Regions from separate parts of the Variovorax sp. UC74_104 genome, predicted to be linked through region 4. Evidence: predicted binding sites of a transcription regulator. Region 4 holds the regulator's gene; each other region holds the start of a gene.
What was found. Region 4 encodes sigma-54, which starts transcription at its own class of promoters, with help from an activator protein. Its sites were predicted from a motif close to TGGCANGNAANCTGCTTT; they were not measured.
Positions count from the first base shown of each region.

Region 1: the regulator sigma-54 is predicted to act here: its motif matches at 1,733-1,750, upstream of ACHMXA_RS05445 (ammonium transporter).
Region 2: the regulator sigma-54 is predicted to act here: its motif matches at 2,151-2,168, upstream of ACHMXA_RS14430 (nitrate/nitrite transporter).
Region 3: the regulator sigma-54 is predicted to act here: its motif matches at 1,935-1,952, upstream of glnA (type I glutamate--ammonia ligase).

Region 1 covers NZ_CP171978.1:1,126,462-1,130,009, reverse strand. The annotation lists gene chrA (chromate efflux transporter) at 1-631, opposite strand, end outside; gene ACHMXA_RS05450 (sulfite exporter TauE/SafE family protein) at 656-1,414, opposite strand; gene ACHMXA_RS05445 (ammonium transporter) at 1,789-3,027, shown strand; gene ACHMXA_RS05440 (hypothetical protein) at 3,051-3,356, shown strand; gene ACHMXA_RS05435 (thiamine pyrophosphate-binding protein) at 3,468-3,548, opposite strand, start outside.
Region 2 covers NZ_CP171978.1:3,103,128-3,106,675, forward strand. The annotation lists gene ACHMXA_RS14425 (bifunctional protein-serine/threonine kinase/phosphatase) at 1-590, shown strand, start outside; gene ACHMXA_RS14430 (nitrate/nitrite transporter) at 704-1,960, opposite strand; gene ACHMXA_RS14435 (ANTAR domain-containing protein) at 2,230-3,507, shown strand; gene ACHMXA_RS14440 (ABC transporter ATP-binding protein) at 3,537-3,548, opposite strand, start outside.
Region 3 covers NZ_CP171978.1:2,718,470-2,722,017, reverse strand. The annotation lists gene ACHMXA_RS12610 (hypothetical protein) at 1-227, opposite strand, end outside; gene glnA (type I glutamate--ammonia ligase) at 474-1,889, opposite strand; gene ACHMXA_RS12600 (molybdopterin-binding protein) at 2,036-2,836, opposite strand; gene ACHMXA_RS12595 (EI24 domain-containing protein) at 2,833-3,548, opposite strand, start outside.
Region 4 covers NZ_CP171978.1:1,378,313-1,381,860, forward strand. The annotation lists gene lptA (lipopolysaccharide transport periplasmic protein LptA) at 1-157, shown strand, start outside; gene lptB (LPS export ABC transporter ATP-binding protein) at 154-948, shown strand; gene rpoN (RNA polymerase factor sigma-54) at 970-2,559, shown strand; gene ACHMXA_RS06545 (phospholipase D family protein) at 2,686-3,548, shown strand, end outside.

The DNA.
Region 1 (3,548 bases), 250 kb from region 4:
GCGCCGGGCCGATGGCCGCCGCCCCCGCCGCGCCATGCCCGCCGCCGCCCGGCGCGAAGCGATGCGGCGCCACCCGGCTGCCGACGTAGCCGATGGCCGCCGCTGCCAGCACGATCAGCGGAAATGGCAGCTGCAGCGCGAAGATCGCCACGAAGGCCGCGCCGGCGATCGCCCAGAGCCAGGGGTTCTTCAGCACCCGCGAGCCGATGCGCCAGGCCGCGAACAGCACGATGGCCGTGACCGCCGGCTTCACGCCGTACAGCAGCCCCGCCACCGCCGGCACCTGCCCGTAGGCCATGTAGATCCACGAGAGCGCGATCAGGATGAAGAGCGAGGGCAGCACGAACAGCACCCCCGCTGCGATGCCGCCCCAGGTGCGGTGCATGAGCCAGCCGATGTAGGTGGCGAGCTGCTGGGCCTCGGGGCCGGGCAGCAGCATGCAGTAGTTGAGGGCGTGGAGAAAGCGCTTCTCCGAGATCCAGCGCCTGCGCTCCACCAGTTCCTGGTGCATCAGCGCGATCTGCCCGGCCGGGCCGCCGAAGCTGATGAAGCCCAGCTTGAGCCAGTAGGCGAAGGCCTGCCAGAAGCCGACGGGAGCGGGCCGCTCGACGGGATCTTGGGGAGAGGACATCGGGCGACTTTCTTTCTTGCTTCGTTATTTCAGGAATGCGTCGTAGGCGGTCTTCAGTATCAGCGCGCTCACCACCACGATGAACACCACCCGCACGAAGCCCGCGCCGTGCTTGAGCGCAACCCGCGTGCCCAGCACGCTGCCGGCCACGTTGGCCACCGCCATCACCAGCCCGTAATGCCACCAGACGTGGCCCTTGGCCGCCAGCAGGATCAGCGCGGCGGCGTTGGTCAGCGTGTTGATGATCTTGGCCGAGGCCGAGGCGTTGAGGAAGTCGTAGCCCATCCAGCGCACGAAGAGGAACACCAGGAAGCTGCCCGCGCCCGGGCCGAAGAAGCCGTCGTACAGCCCGATGCAAAGGCCGATGGTGCAGGCCGCCAGCGTCTCGGCGTGGCCGGAGAAGCGCGGCGCGTGCATGCGGCCCATGTCCTTGCGCGCCAGCGTGTAGAGCAGCACGCCCAGCAGGATGAGCGGCAGCGCCTTGCGCAGGAAGTCGCCCGGGAACATGGTGACGCCCCAGGCGCCCAGCATCGAGCCGGCAAAGCCGAGCAGCGCGGCCGGCCACAGCGCGCCCCAGCGCATCTGCACCCGCTGGCTGAACTGGGCCGCGGCGGCGGCCGTGCCCCAGATGGAAGCGCTCTTGTTGGTGCCCAGCAGGGTCGCCGGCGGTGCACCCGGGAAAACGGCGAACAGCGCAGGCACCAGGATCAGCCCGCCTCCGCCCACGATCGAATCGACAAAACCCGCGAGCGCAGAGGCGCCCGTGACCACCAGCATTTCCATAGGGCGTGGATTGTCTCACCCCGGTGCTATCGAAAAAGTAGCTTGAAAGGCCGATGCCCCAAGCCCCGCGCAAATAAAAAAGGCGCCGACCAGCGGCGCCTTTCAAGCTTGGACAGGCATCTCGTACGGAGCCTTTGAAGAATTTTTATTGTTGCTTGGGGGGTTTGTCTCCTCGGACCCTCGGCACACGAGCAGGGCCCGTTCGCGAGTGCGCAGACTTTAGGGGCACGCACCGCCTCAGTGCATAGGGAATTACCCGCTTTGCCTTACCGAATAAGCCCGGTTTGCAAACCAAAGTGTTTCTGATAGTTAACGACGTGGCACGACTTGTGCACGGGGCGCCTGAGTCCACCACTTGAAGAAGAAAGCGACCAATGGCCCTGGCACCGCAAGCCTCCATCAACGCGGCAGACACCGCATGGATGATGACCTCGACCGCGCTGGTGCTGCTGATGACGCTGCCCGGCATCGCTCTCTTCTACGCGGGCATGGTGCGCCGCAAGAACGTGCTGGCCACCATGGCGGCGGTGGTGGCGATCGCCGCGACGGTCTCGCTGACCTGGTTCGCGCTGGGCTATTCGCTGGCCTTCACCGAGGGCTGGCCCTGGCTCGGCGGCTCCGGGCGCTTCTGGTTCTCGGGCTTCGAATACCTGAAGGAGGCCGGCCAGCTCGCGGTGAGCCACGTGGCGCCCAACGTGCCCGAGTCGGTCTACGCGATGTTCCAGCTGACCTTCGCGATCATCACCACCGCGCTGGTGCTCGGCGCCTTCGTCGAGCGCATGCGCTTCTCGGCGATCCTGTGGTTCGCGCTGCTGTGGAGCGTGCTGGTGTACGCACCCGTCGCGCACTGGGTGTGGGAGCCCGGCGGCTGGCTCGCGCAGATGGGCGCGCTCGACTTCGCGGGCGGCTCGGTGGTGCACGTCAACGCCGGCATCGCGGGGCTGGTGTGCGCCTATGCGCTGGGCTCGCGCAAGGGCTACGGCCGCGAGGCCTTCGAGCCCTACAACCTGGCTTTCACCATGACCGGCGCCGGCCTGCTGTGGGTAGGCTGGTTCGGCTTCAATGCCGGCTCGGCGGTGGCGGCCGACGGCCGCGCGGGGCTGGCGATGCTGGTCACGCACATCGCGGCGGCCGCCGGCGCCATGAGCTGGATGCTCGGCGAATGGATCGTGCGGCGCAGCCCCTCGCTGCTGGGCCTGTGCTCGGGCCTCGTGGCCGGGCTGGTGGCCATCACGCCGGCGGCCGGCTTCGTCACGCCGCCGGCCGCGCTGGCCATCGGCGCCATCGCGGGGCTGGCCTGCTACTGGGGCGCCACCGGCCTGAAGCACCTGCTGGGGGCGGACGACTCGCTCGACGTGTTCGGCGTGCACGGCATAGGCGGCATCGTGGGCGCGCTGCTGACCGGCGTGTTCGCCGACCCGCGCGTCTCCGGCGCCACGGGCGACGTGCTGACGCAGGCGATCGCGGTCGGCAGCGTGGCCATCTTCAGTGCGACGGGAACGGCGGTGGTGCTGTTCCTGGTGCACGTCATCGTCGGCCTGCGCGTCGATGCCGACAGCGAGCTGCTGGGCCTCGATCTTGCACAGCACAGGGAACATCTCGGGAGCAGCTGACCCACCGACGGAGGAAACAAGCCATGTCGCCATCCATGTCCGAAAGCGAACGCATCGCCCTCGCCGCCCGCCTTCACGTGGCACTGCGGCGAAAGCACGGCCGCGTGACCGACACCGAATGGATGGCGACCAATGCCGAGTACGCCGCCGAGATCGTGCGCATGACCCGCGCGCACGCGGCCGACACCAAGGACGAGGAGCTCTACCTTCTCGCCACCCGGCTGGAGCAGGCGATGGAGCCGCTGGCCCGCGCCGCGCGCCTGGCGGCACGCCAGCCCGACGGCCAGCCGCCCACGCCGCCGCCGCGGTACGTCGGCGGCCTGCGCTGATACGCAGCCAGTTCGCGGGACACCGGGGAACCGGCTTTGCCGGGCCGCAGGTGTCGCCCCCGGTGAGGGGGTGGCGAAGCGACACGAAGTGCGCGCAGCCTGGGGGAGTGCTCAGTTCCCGAGCGCCGCCTTGCGGATCGACTGCAGCGTGCTGCCCGGCGTGATGGCCTCCGGGTCCAGCAGGCAATGCAG
Region 2 (3,548 bases), 1.7 Mb from region 4:
TGAGCCGCGCGCTCGGCCGGCTGCATCGGCAAGGCGTGATCCACCGCGACATCAAGCCCGGCAACCTGCACCTGGGCGACGACGGCCGCTGGCGCATCCTCGACCTGGGCGTGGCGCTGTCCGGCAGGGAGGGCGCGGCCCAGCGCGAGCTGCATGCGGGCACGCCCAGCTACATCAATCCCGAGCAGTGGGAGGAGGGCGGCACCGCCAATGCGGGCAGCGACCTGTTCGCCCTCGGCGTCACGCTCTACCAGTGGCTCACCGGCCATCTGCCCTACGGCGAGATCGAGCCCTACCAGGTGGCGCGCTACCGCCGCGACCCGGTCGCGCTTTCGCGGCTGCGGCCCGACCTGCCGATCTGGCTCGACCACCTGGTGCGCAAGGCCGTCGCGCGCGATCCGCGCGAGCGTTTCGAGACCGCCGAGGAACTGCTGCTCGCGCTCGAACGCGGTGCATCGCGCCCCGTGAACGCACCCGCCGCCACGCCGCTGATCCGCCGCGATCCGCTCGTGCTCTACCAGCTGGCGCTGGGCGTGTCGGTGCTGTTCAACCTCCTGTTGATCGTGTGGCTGCTTTTTCTGCCGCATTGAGCTCACCCCCAGGCTTGCCCACTGCGTGTGGCCGCCAACCCCCTCTCCGGGGGCAGCACCGGTGGCCCGGCAAAGCCGGTTCCACGGTGTTCCTGGCATAGGGGCGCGCGGATTCATGCGGAGCGCCTCGCCGGTTGCGAAGCCGGCGCATGGGCCGGCACGACGCGCGCGCGGCCACCCTTCTCGGCCCAGGTGCGGGTCCAGCGGATCTGCATCACGCGCATCACGCCCAGCATCACGAGTGAGAGCGCCGCGAAGAAGATGAAGCCCCAGAGGTAGCTGCCCAGGTACTGCTTCGACAGGCCCATGGCGTTGGGCACCAGGCCGCCGCCCAGCGCGCCGATCTCGCCGATCATCGAGCCGGCCACCGCCGTGCTCGCGGGCCAGCGCAGCGGCACCAGCTGGAAGAGGGCGCCGTTGCCCGCGCCCAGCGCGGCGAAGCAGACGATCAGCACCAGCGTGGTGACGGTCAGCGAACCGGAAGAGACGCCCACCAGCACAAGGCCCACGGCCACCACCAGCAGCACCACGGTAAGCGTGTTCACGCCGCCCCAGCGGTCGGAGATCCAGCCGCCCACGACGCGCACCGCCGCGCCCATGAAGGCCGCGAGCATGGTCAGCTGGCCGGCCTGCACTTTGCTCACGCCGAACTGGTCGTAGTAATACGAGGGCAGGAAGGTCGTGAGGCCGATGAAGCCACCGAAGGTCACGCCGTAGATCAGGCTGAACACCCAGCCGTCTTTTTCGAACAGGCAGGCGATGTGCTCGCGGAAGCTCGAATGCGCGTTCACGTCCGGCGGCTCCTTGGCGAAGAGCACCATCACGACCATCGGGATCAGGATGGCGACGGCGGCCACGCCGTACACCGCCTGCCAGCCCAGCCAGTTGGCCAGCGGCGGCGCCACCAGCACCGACACGGCCGTGCCCACGTTGCCCGCGCCCACCAGCCCCATGGCCAGGCCCTTGTGCTGCGGCGGGAACCAGCCCGAGCCCAGCGACAGCGCCACGCCGAAGCTGGCGCCCGCGATGCCCAGCAGCACGCCCATGGCGAGCAGGTCGTTGAAGCTCTTGACGAAGAAGAACCCGAAGAGCATCGCCACCGCGATCAGCGCCATCTCGACCAGCGTGGCCTTCTTGCGGCCGATGTACTGCGAGAGGATGCCCAGCGGAAAACGCATGAGCGCGCCCGCGATGATCGGCACCGACAGCATCAGGCCCTTCTGCGCCGGCGAGAGGCTGAAGGTCTCGCCGATGAAGGGCGCCATGGCGCCGTTGAGCACCCAGATGCAGCAGGAGAACGAGAAGTACAGGAAGGCCGCGAACAGTGTCGGACTGTGGCCTGACTGCAAGAAATTCCTGAAACCTGACATGGCGTTCAAAGATGCAAAAAGCCGCGGCGCGGCCCTGGAGGGGCCGTGTCGACGGACGGGGTTGGGAGCGGGGTGCCGGCAGCGGACGCTGCAAGCGTGGGGGTGCGCGCGGCATGTGTGTTGCCGGGCCGGATGCAGGAGCCTGCAGCCTCTTCACCAAAGCGGTGCTTCGTTACACCGCGCCCTGTTTCATGCAAGAGGCGTGCCCGCGGATTCGCGCGGGCGTGGCCTATGCTCGCGGTGCGCTCCCGCACCGTTCTTTCTCCACGATGTCCCTTCTCGTTGTCCTGCCCGATGAACCTGCCGGCCCGGTGCTGCCGCAGCCGCTGGCGAAGGCCTTGTCCGGCGCTGGGATCGACGTGCTCGGCGTTGCCGATTGCGTTGGTTTCGCACGGCAGTTCGAGGCGCTCGCTCCTCGGCAGGTGCTGATCTTCCTGCCCGTGCCCACGCCCGCGCTGCTCGATGCCCTGCGCGGCTGGGCCGGTGTGCCGCCGTGCGCTGTGGGCCTCGCCAGCGGGTCGCTGAACGCCGCGCAGCACGAGGAACTGGTCGCGCTCGGCGTGCACGCCTGGCTGCATGCCGATGCCATCGAGGCCGGATCGCTTGCCGCATTGATGGCGCGCGCCTCGTCCCGCTGGCAGCGCGAGGCCGCGCTGCGCACCGAACTGGAGAACCTGCGCACCCGCATGGACGAGCGCAAGTGGGTCGATCGTGCCAAGGGCCTGCTGATGTCCGCGCGCGGCATCGGCGAGGACGAGGCCTTCGGCCTGCTGCGAGGCGCCGCGATGCACGCGAACCTGCGGCTCGGCGAGGTGTCGCGTTCGGTCATCGAGGCCGCGCAGTGGGCGGAGGCGATCAACCGCGCCGGGCAGCTGCGCATGCTCTCGCAGCGGCTGGTGCGCGTGGCGGCGCAGCTGCTGGGCGGCATCGACGCGCAGCGGGCCAGGCTGCTGCGCACGCAGTCTTCCGAGCGGGTGCAGCAGAACCTGGATCACTTGGCGGCCCTCGGACTCGGCGCGGGCGGCGTCGAGGCGCTCGCGCAGGCGCAGTCCGCGTGGAGCGGGCTGGCCGAAGCCCTGACTGCAAAGCCGACGGCGGCGGGACTGGCCGACATCGACCGGCGCGCCGAAGTGCTGCTGAACGCCGCCGAGGCGCTCACCGAGGCGCTCGAAACCTCGGGCGCGCGGCGCGCGCTGCGCATCGTCAACATCTGCGGGCGGCAGCGCATGCGCGCGCAGCGGCTCGCCAAGGACGCGCTGCTGGCCGCAGCGCTGAAGGAAGAAGCGACCAAGGCACGGCTGGTGCCGACCATGGCCGAGTTCGAAGCCGCGCTGCTCGAACTGGAGCGTGCGCCGCTGAGCACTGCCGAGATCCGTGCCGCGCTGGCGAGCGCGCGCGACGAATGGCTGCGGCTGGTGGGCGGCGTGCAGGCGCTCGACAGCGCCGACGGCCGCGCCACGCTGGTGCGTTCCAGCGAGGCGCTGGTCGACACTTTCGAACGCCTCACGGCGTCGTACGAGCACAGCCTGCAAGTGATCATGTCCTGACGCCGGTTGTGCTGGCGCGGGGCGCGGTATCAGGCCGCGAC
Region 3 (3,548 bases), 1.3 Mb from region 4:
CGCGCGGCGGACGAACCGCCCGACGGGGAAGAAGCGGAACCGCCACCCGACGCCCGCGTGCCCTGCACGACCGTGACGTTGCCGCCTTCCATGATCTTGCAGCCCTTCTGCTGCGCGACGGTGGAGTTGTTCGTGTACTCGTTGCCGCAACGCCAGACACGCTCCTGCGCGAGCGCCGGCAGCGCGATCAGTGAACCGGCCAAAAAGATGAGGGAAGCTGTCTTCATGTGTATCGGTGGGAAGCGGCGACAAAGGGGCATTTTCGTGCAATTCGACAGCAAAAGTGACCAGATGTTCCACCCCAAAGAAAAAGGACGGCCAAGCCGTCCTTCGTAACCCATCAGGCCTACAAGCCCCAAAACCTCTTCGCGGGAGATACCGCGGAACCGGCTCTGCCGGGCCGCAGGTATCGCCCCCCGGTAGGGGGGTTGGCGAAGCGACACGAAGTGCGCGAAGCCTGGGGGGCGAGCCAATTACAGCGAGTAGTACATGTCGAACTCGACCGGATGGGTCGCCATGCGGAAGCGCGTGACTTCCTGCATCTTCAGTTCGATGTACGCGTCGATGTAGGCATCGGTGAACACGCCGCCCTTGGTCAGGAACGCACGATCCTTGTCCAGGTATTCCAGGGCCTGGTCGAGGCTGTGGCAGACGGTGGGGATCAGCGCGTCTTCTTCCGGCGGCAGGTGGTACAGGTCCTTGCTGGCGGCTTCGCCCGGATGGATCTTGTTTTCCACGCCGTCCAGGCCGGCCATCAGCAGCGCGGCGAAGCCCAGGTACGGGTTCATCAGCGGATCGGGGAAGCGTGCTTCGACGCGGCGGCCCTTCGGGTTGGCCACGAACGGAATGCGGATCGAGGCCGAGCGGTTCTTGGCCGAGTAGGCCAGCTTCACCGGGGCTTCGAAGCCGGGCACCAGGCGCTTGTAGCTGTTGGTGCCGGGGTTCGTGATGGCGTTCAGGGCACGGGCGTGCTTGATGATGCCGCCGATGTAGTGCAGCGCGAAGTCCGACAGGCCTGCGTAGCCGTCGCCGGCGAACAGGTTCTTGCCGTCCTTCCAGACCGACTGGTGCACGTGCATGCCGGAGCCGTTGTCGCCGACGATGGGCTTGGGCATGAAGGTGGCGGTCTTGCCGTAGGCGTGGGCCACGTTGTGGATCACGTACTTCTGCAGCTGGACCCAGTCGGCGCGCTGCACGAGCGTGCTGAACTTGGTGCCGAGTTCCATCTGGCCGGCGTTGGCCACTTCATGGTGATGCACTTCGACCGGGATGCCCAGCGATTCGAGCACCAGGCACATTTCCGAACGCATGTCCTGGAAGCTGTCGACCGGGGGAACCGGGAAGTAGCCGCCCTTGACCGCGGGACGGTGGCCGGTGTTGCCGTGCTCGTATTCCTTGTCGGTGTTCCACGAGGCTTCTTCGGATTCGATCTTCACGAAGCAGCCCGACATGTCGTTCTTCCAGCGCACGCCGTCGAACACGAAGAATTCGGGTTCCGGACCGAAGTAGGCGGTGTCGCCCAGGCCCGAAGCCTTCATGTAGGCTTCGGCGCGCTTGGCGAGCGAGCGCGGGTCGCGCTCGTAGGCCTTGCCGTCGGCGGGGTCGATCACGTCGCAGGTCAGGATCAGCGTCGTTTCTTCGAAGAACGGGTCGATGTTGGCGGTGTTCGGGTCGGGCATGAGCTGCATGTCCGAAGCTTCGATCCCCTTCCAGCCGGCGATGGACGAGCCGTCGAATGCGTGGCCCGAGGTGAATTTGTCTTCGTCGAAAGCCGAGACCGGCACGGTCACGTGCTGCTCTTTGCCGCGGGTATCGGTGAAGCGGAAGTCGACGAACTTGACCTCGTTTTCCTTGACGAGCTTGAGTACATCGGCGACGGTCTTTGCCATCAGTTTCTCCTGAGTTGGATGGTGGTTAGGAATACAGGGACGTGGGATGCAGTTTCTGTGCCATTGTCGCCTCACCGGATGAGGCTTCGATGACCGCCTCAGGACCCAAATGAAGGCAGAAACTCACTATTTTGGTGCATTGATTTTTATCGCACCAATTCAGGGCCTAGCTTGGCGTCAAAAGTGTGCAGGCCTTCGATCAGCTGGGCATAGGCGGCGTCGAGCCGCTCGGCATCGCCCTTGACGCCCAGTTCGATGTGCCGCCCGTAAGTCGGATGGTCGACACTGGGCAGGCTGAACACCTTGATGCCGGCATGATTGGCCTCGATCGCCTCCATGAGCGGCGTCAGCGTGGCCTCCATGGCACCGAAAACGATCACGGATTTCTCGGCGACGGCCTTGGTGGCGAACAGCCCGGCGTAGCGGCCGTCGAGCACGGATTCGATCATCGGCCAGGCCATGACGGGGAAACCGGGCACGAAGTGCACGTCGCCGACGCTGAAGCCCGGGATCTTGTTGTACGGGTTGTAGATGAGCGTGGCCCCCTGCGGAAACACGCCCATGTTGAGTCGGTGCACGTTGTCGGCCCGGTCGGGCTCGTAGGGCAGGCCCTGCTCGCGCGCGGTGTCCTGCATGCGCTCACGGATCAGCAGTTCGGCCTCGGGGTGCAGCGCCAGCGGCACGCCAAGCGCCCTGGCGGCGCACTGGCGGGTGTGATCGTCGGGCGTGGCGCCGATGCCGCCGGTCGAGAAGACGATGTCGCCCGAGGCGAAGGCGCGCTGCAGCGCGGCCGTGATGCGATCGGGCTCGTCGCCCACGTACTCGGCCCAGCTCAGTTGAAGGCCGCGTGCGGCAAGCAGCTCGATGACCTTGGCCATGTGCTTGTCGGCACGCTTGCCGGAAAGAATCTCGTCGCCGACGACGATGAGACCGAATGCGCGTGTCATGGAGAACCCCATTGGGAAAGAGCGGCCTTGCTGGCTTCGTCGGCCTCGATGGCCGGCGTGCCGCCGCCCACAGCCGCTGCCTCGGCCGCCGCGCGCTGGGCGCGAAGCTGCGCGAGCGCATCGAGGCAGTAGTGAGCGAACCACACAGCCGAGAAGGCGAAAACCAGCGTGTAGATCCAGATGGCGATCGGCACCAGCACGAAGAAAGCGGCGGCGAACAGCAGGCCCGAGGCCCAGACGATGCTGGGCGCGGCGCCCAGGTAGCCGCACAGCACGCCGATGCAAAGCAGCGGCACCCGGTGCGCGCGGATGAGGGCGGCGCGCTCCTCGGGACTGGCGTGCTCTGCGAGTGCGTCGAAGCTCATCACGCGGTAGGTGAGCCAGCCCCAGATCAGCGGCGGCAATATCAGCACCAGCGGCGGAATCAGCCACAGTGGCATCGACACGACCAGCGCGATCACCGCCAGGATGGTCGCGCCCAGCGAGCGCGCCACGCTGCCGAAGAAGGAGGCGCCCTTCTTCTGCTCGAGCCCCGGAAAGCGCCGCTCGCCCACCAGCTTGGTGAGCGCGGGCGCCATGAATCCGGCGACGATCAGCAGGCAAACCACCACGATCACCGGCGTGGCCGCGAACACCACGACCAGCGAAGCCAGCACGGAAGTGACGTCACCGGAGAAAAGCCGGCCGAGCCAGGACCAGAAGCTCGACAGCA
Region 4 (3,548 bases):
CACCCCCAAGGCAGCAACCGCCACCGCGCCGGCCGCGGGCGCCTCGGCCCCGGCCGGTGGTGCGAAGGCACCGCCGCCGGCAGCCACCCCGGCACCGGGCAAGGGCCTGCGCCCGAGCACCACGCTCGGCAGTGACCAGGGAGACACGCGCAAGTGATCGAATCCGCAGGAACCCAGGACGCCGGCGGCGCACCGGGCAGCCGCCTGGTCGCGCGCGGCCTGAAGAAGAGCTACGGCAGCCGCACGGTCGTGAAGGACGTCTCGCTCGACGTGCAGAAGGGCGAAGTCGTCGGGCTGCTGGGCCCCAACGGCGCCGGCAAGACCACTTCGTTCTACATGATCGTGGGCCTGGTGCGCGCCGATGCCGGCGACATCACCATCGACGGCGAGCCGATCGCCCACATGCCGATCCACCGCCGCGCCCGCATGGGCCTGAGCTACCTGCCGCAGGAAGCTTCCATCTTCCGCAAGCTCACGGTCGAGGAGAACGTGCGCGCCGTGCTCGAGCTGCAGATGGAGCCCGACGCGAACGGCAAGATGGCGCCGCTGTCGAAGCCGCACATCGAGGAGCGCCTGTCCGAGCTACTGGCTGACCTGCGCGTCGACCACCTGCGCGATTCGCCGGCGCTCGCGCTGTCGGGCGGCGAGCGCCGCCGCGTCGAGATCGCGCGCGCCCTGGCCACGCAGCCGCGCTTCATCCTGCTGGACGAGCCCTTCGCCGGCATCGACCCGATCGCGGTGATCGAGATCCAGCGGATCATCAGCTTCCTGAAGGAGCGCGGCATCGGCGTGCTCATCACCGACCACAACGTGCGCGAGACGCTGGGCATCTGCGACCACGCCTTCATCATCAGCGACGGGCATGTGCTGGCACAAGGCACGCCTTCGGAGATCGTCGACAACGCCGAGGTACGCAGGGTGTACCTGGGCGAGCACTTCCGCATGTAAGGCGCGGGGGCGGTTTCCACCATGAAGCAAGGGCTATCCCTTCGCGTTTCGCAGCATCTGGCGCTCACGCCGCAGCTGCAGCAGTCGATCAGGCTGCTGCAGCTCTCCACGCTCGAACTGAGCCAGGAGGTGGAGCAGATGCTCGACGAGAACCCGTTCCTCGAGCGCACCGCGGAAGAAGCCGCGCGCGAGGAATTCGGGCTCGACACGGCCGACGCGCCGGTCCCCCGCGATGACGGCGGCGAAGGCGAGGGCGACTTCGCCTCCCCGGCCGCCAGCAGCAGCACGAGTTCGTCCGCCGAGAGCGCCTCCACCGCTGACTCCGACGGCCCCGCCGCCGAGATCTCCGAGCGCGAGCCCGACTGGGAGGGCGACGGCACCGTCGACATGGCGCCCGACGACAGCGAATGGGGCAGCGACGCGCCCGCGCGCCAGAACAACCTGGGCGACGACGAGCGCGCCGACGCCACCGAGCTCGCGCGCAGCCAGGAGTCGCTGCAATCCTTCCTGCACCGCCAGGCGCTGAGCCTGCGCCTGAACGAGAACGACAGCGCCGCGCTGCGCTTCCTGATCGAATCGCTCAACGACGACGGCTACCTCGAGGACTCGCTGCCCGCGCTGGCCTCGGGCCTGGCCGGCGACGACAACGACCAGTTCGACGACCTGGTGCATCACTTCCAGGTGGCGCTCGGCCTGCTGCAGAGCCTGGAGCCCGCTGGCGTGGGTGCGCGCGACCTCGGCGAGTGCCTGAGCATCCAGCTGCGCGCCATGGCCAGCGACGACGAGACCGAGGAAGAGGAACTGGTCCGCAAGACGGCGCTGGCCATCTGCAAGCAGCCCATGGAGCTGCTCGCGCGCCGCGACTTCAAGCGCCTGGCCACGCTCACCCGCAGCAGCGAGGAGCTGGTGCGCTCGGCGCTGCAGGTCATCGCGCGGCTGGAGCCCAAGCCGGGCCGGCGCTTCGTCGACGTCGAGCGCAACGTCATCATTCCGGACGTGATCGTCACCAAGACCGGCCGCGGCACCAACGTGAAGTTCCGCGTGATGCTCAACCCCGACGTGATGCCGCGCCTGCGCGTGCACGACATCTACGCCGGCGCGCTGAAGTCGCACAAGGGCGAGGGCAGCCAGGCGCTGTCGCAGCGGCTGCAGGAGGCGCGCTGGTTCATCAAGAACATCCAGCAGCGCTTCGACACCATCCTGCGCGTGAGCAACGCCATCGTCGAGCGGCAGAAGAGCTACTTCGTGCACGGCGAGCTCGCCATGCGCCCGCTGGTGCTGCGCGAGATCGCCGACGAGCTGGGCCTACACGAATCGACCATCTCGCGCGTGACCACCGCCAAGTACATGGCCACGCCCTTCGGCACGGTCGAGCTCAAGTACTTCTTCGGCTCGGCGCTGGGCACCGAGACCGGCGGCAATGCGTCGAGCACCGCGGTGCGCGCGCTCATCAAGCAGTTCGTCGGCTCCGAGAGCGTGAAGAAGCCGCTGTCGGACAGCCAGATCTCCGAGATGCTGAAGGAGCAGGGCATCGAGTGCGCGCGCCGCACCGTCGCCAAGTACCGCGAGGCGCTGCGCATCGCGCCCGCCAACCTGCGCAAAGCCTTGTAATTGGTACACCCCCAGGCTATGCGCACTTCGTGTCGCTTCGCCAACCCCCTTGCAGGGGGCAACACCTGCGGCCCGGCTGAGCCGGTTCCGCGGTGTTCCTTGAATGGATCCGGGTGGCGTTTGGGCATGGCTGTGGTGCTCGCCATGGTCGTGCTGTTTGTCGCCGGCTGCGCCACGCTGCCCGACGAGGCGCCGCGCACGCCGACCAAGGCCATCGCCGTCTCGGCCGACACCGCCTTGGGCAAGATCGCGCTGGCCTCGCAGCCCGACCCCGACCTGAGCGGCTTCCGCCTGATGCCCGGCGGCGACTTCGCCTTCGACACCCGCATCCAGCTGGCCCGCCGCGCGCAGCGCACGCTGGACGTGCAGTACTACCAGATCGAGAACGACGAGACCGGCCGCTACCTGCTGCGCACCCTGCGCGACGCCGCCCAGCGCGGCGTGCGCGTGCGGCTCTTGATGGACGACCTCTACACCTCCGGCGAAGACGAACTGCTGCTGGGCTTCGCCGCCACGCCCAATGTGGAGCTGCGCCTGTTCAACCCCTTCCCGGCCGGCCGCGGCAGCCTGCTGAAGCGCTTCACGGCCTCGCTCTTCGACTTCAGCCGCGTCAACCGCCGCATGCACAACAAGCTGTTCATCGCCGACGGCGCGATGGCGGTGGCGGGCGGGCGCAACATCGGCAACCAGTACTTCAGGCGCACGGCGGGCGAGAACTTCATCGACCTCGACACCTTCGTCACCGGCGCGCTCATTCCCCGCCTGGGCAGCCTGTTCGACCAATACTGGAACAGCGTCTACGTGCGGCCGATCCAGTCGGTGGTGGGCAGCGGCCTCTCGCGCGAGGAGCTGCAGCAGCGCTTCGAGCTCGCCACCGGCCCCGACACCACGCCCCCGCCGCCCAGGCCCGCGCCCAACGACCTGCTGGGCTACAGCCCGATGGCCGAAGACCTGGACGCCGGCAAGCTCGGCCTGATCTGGACCACCGC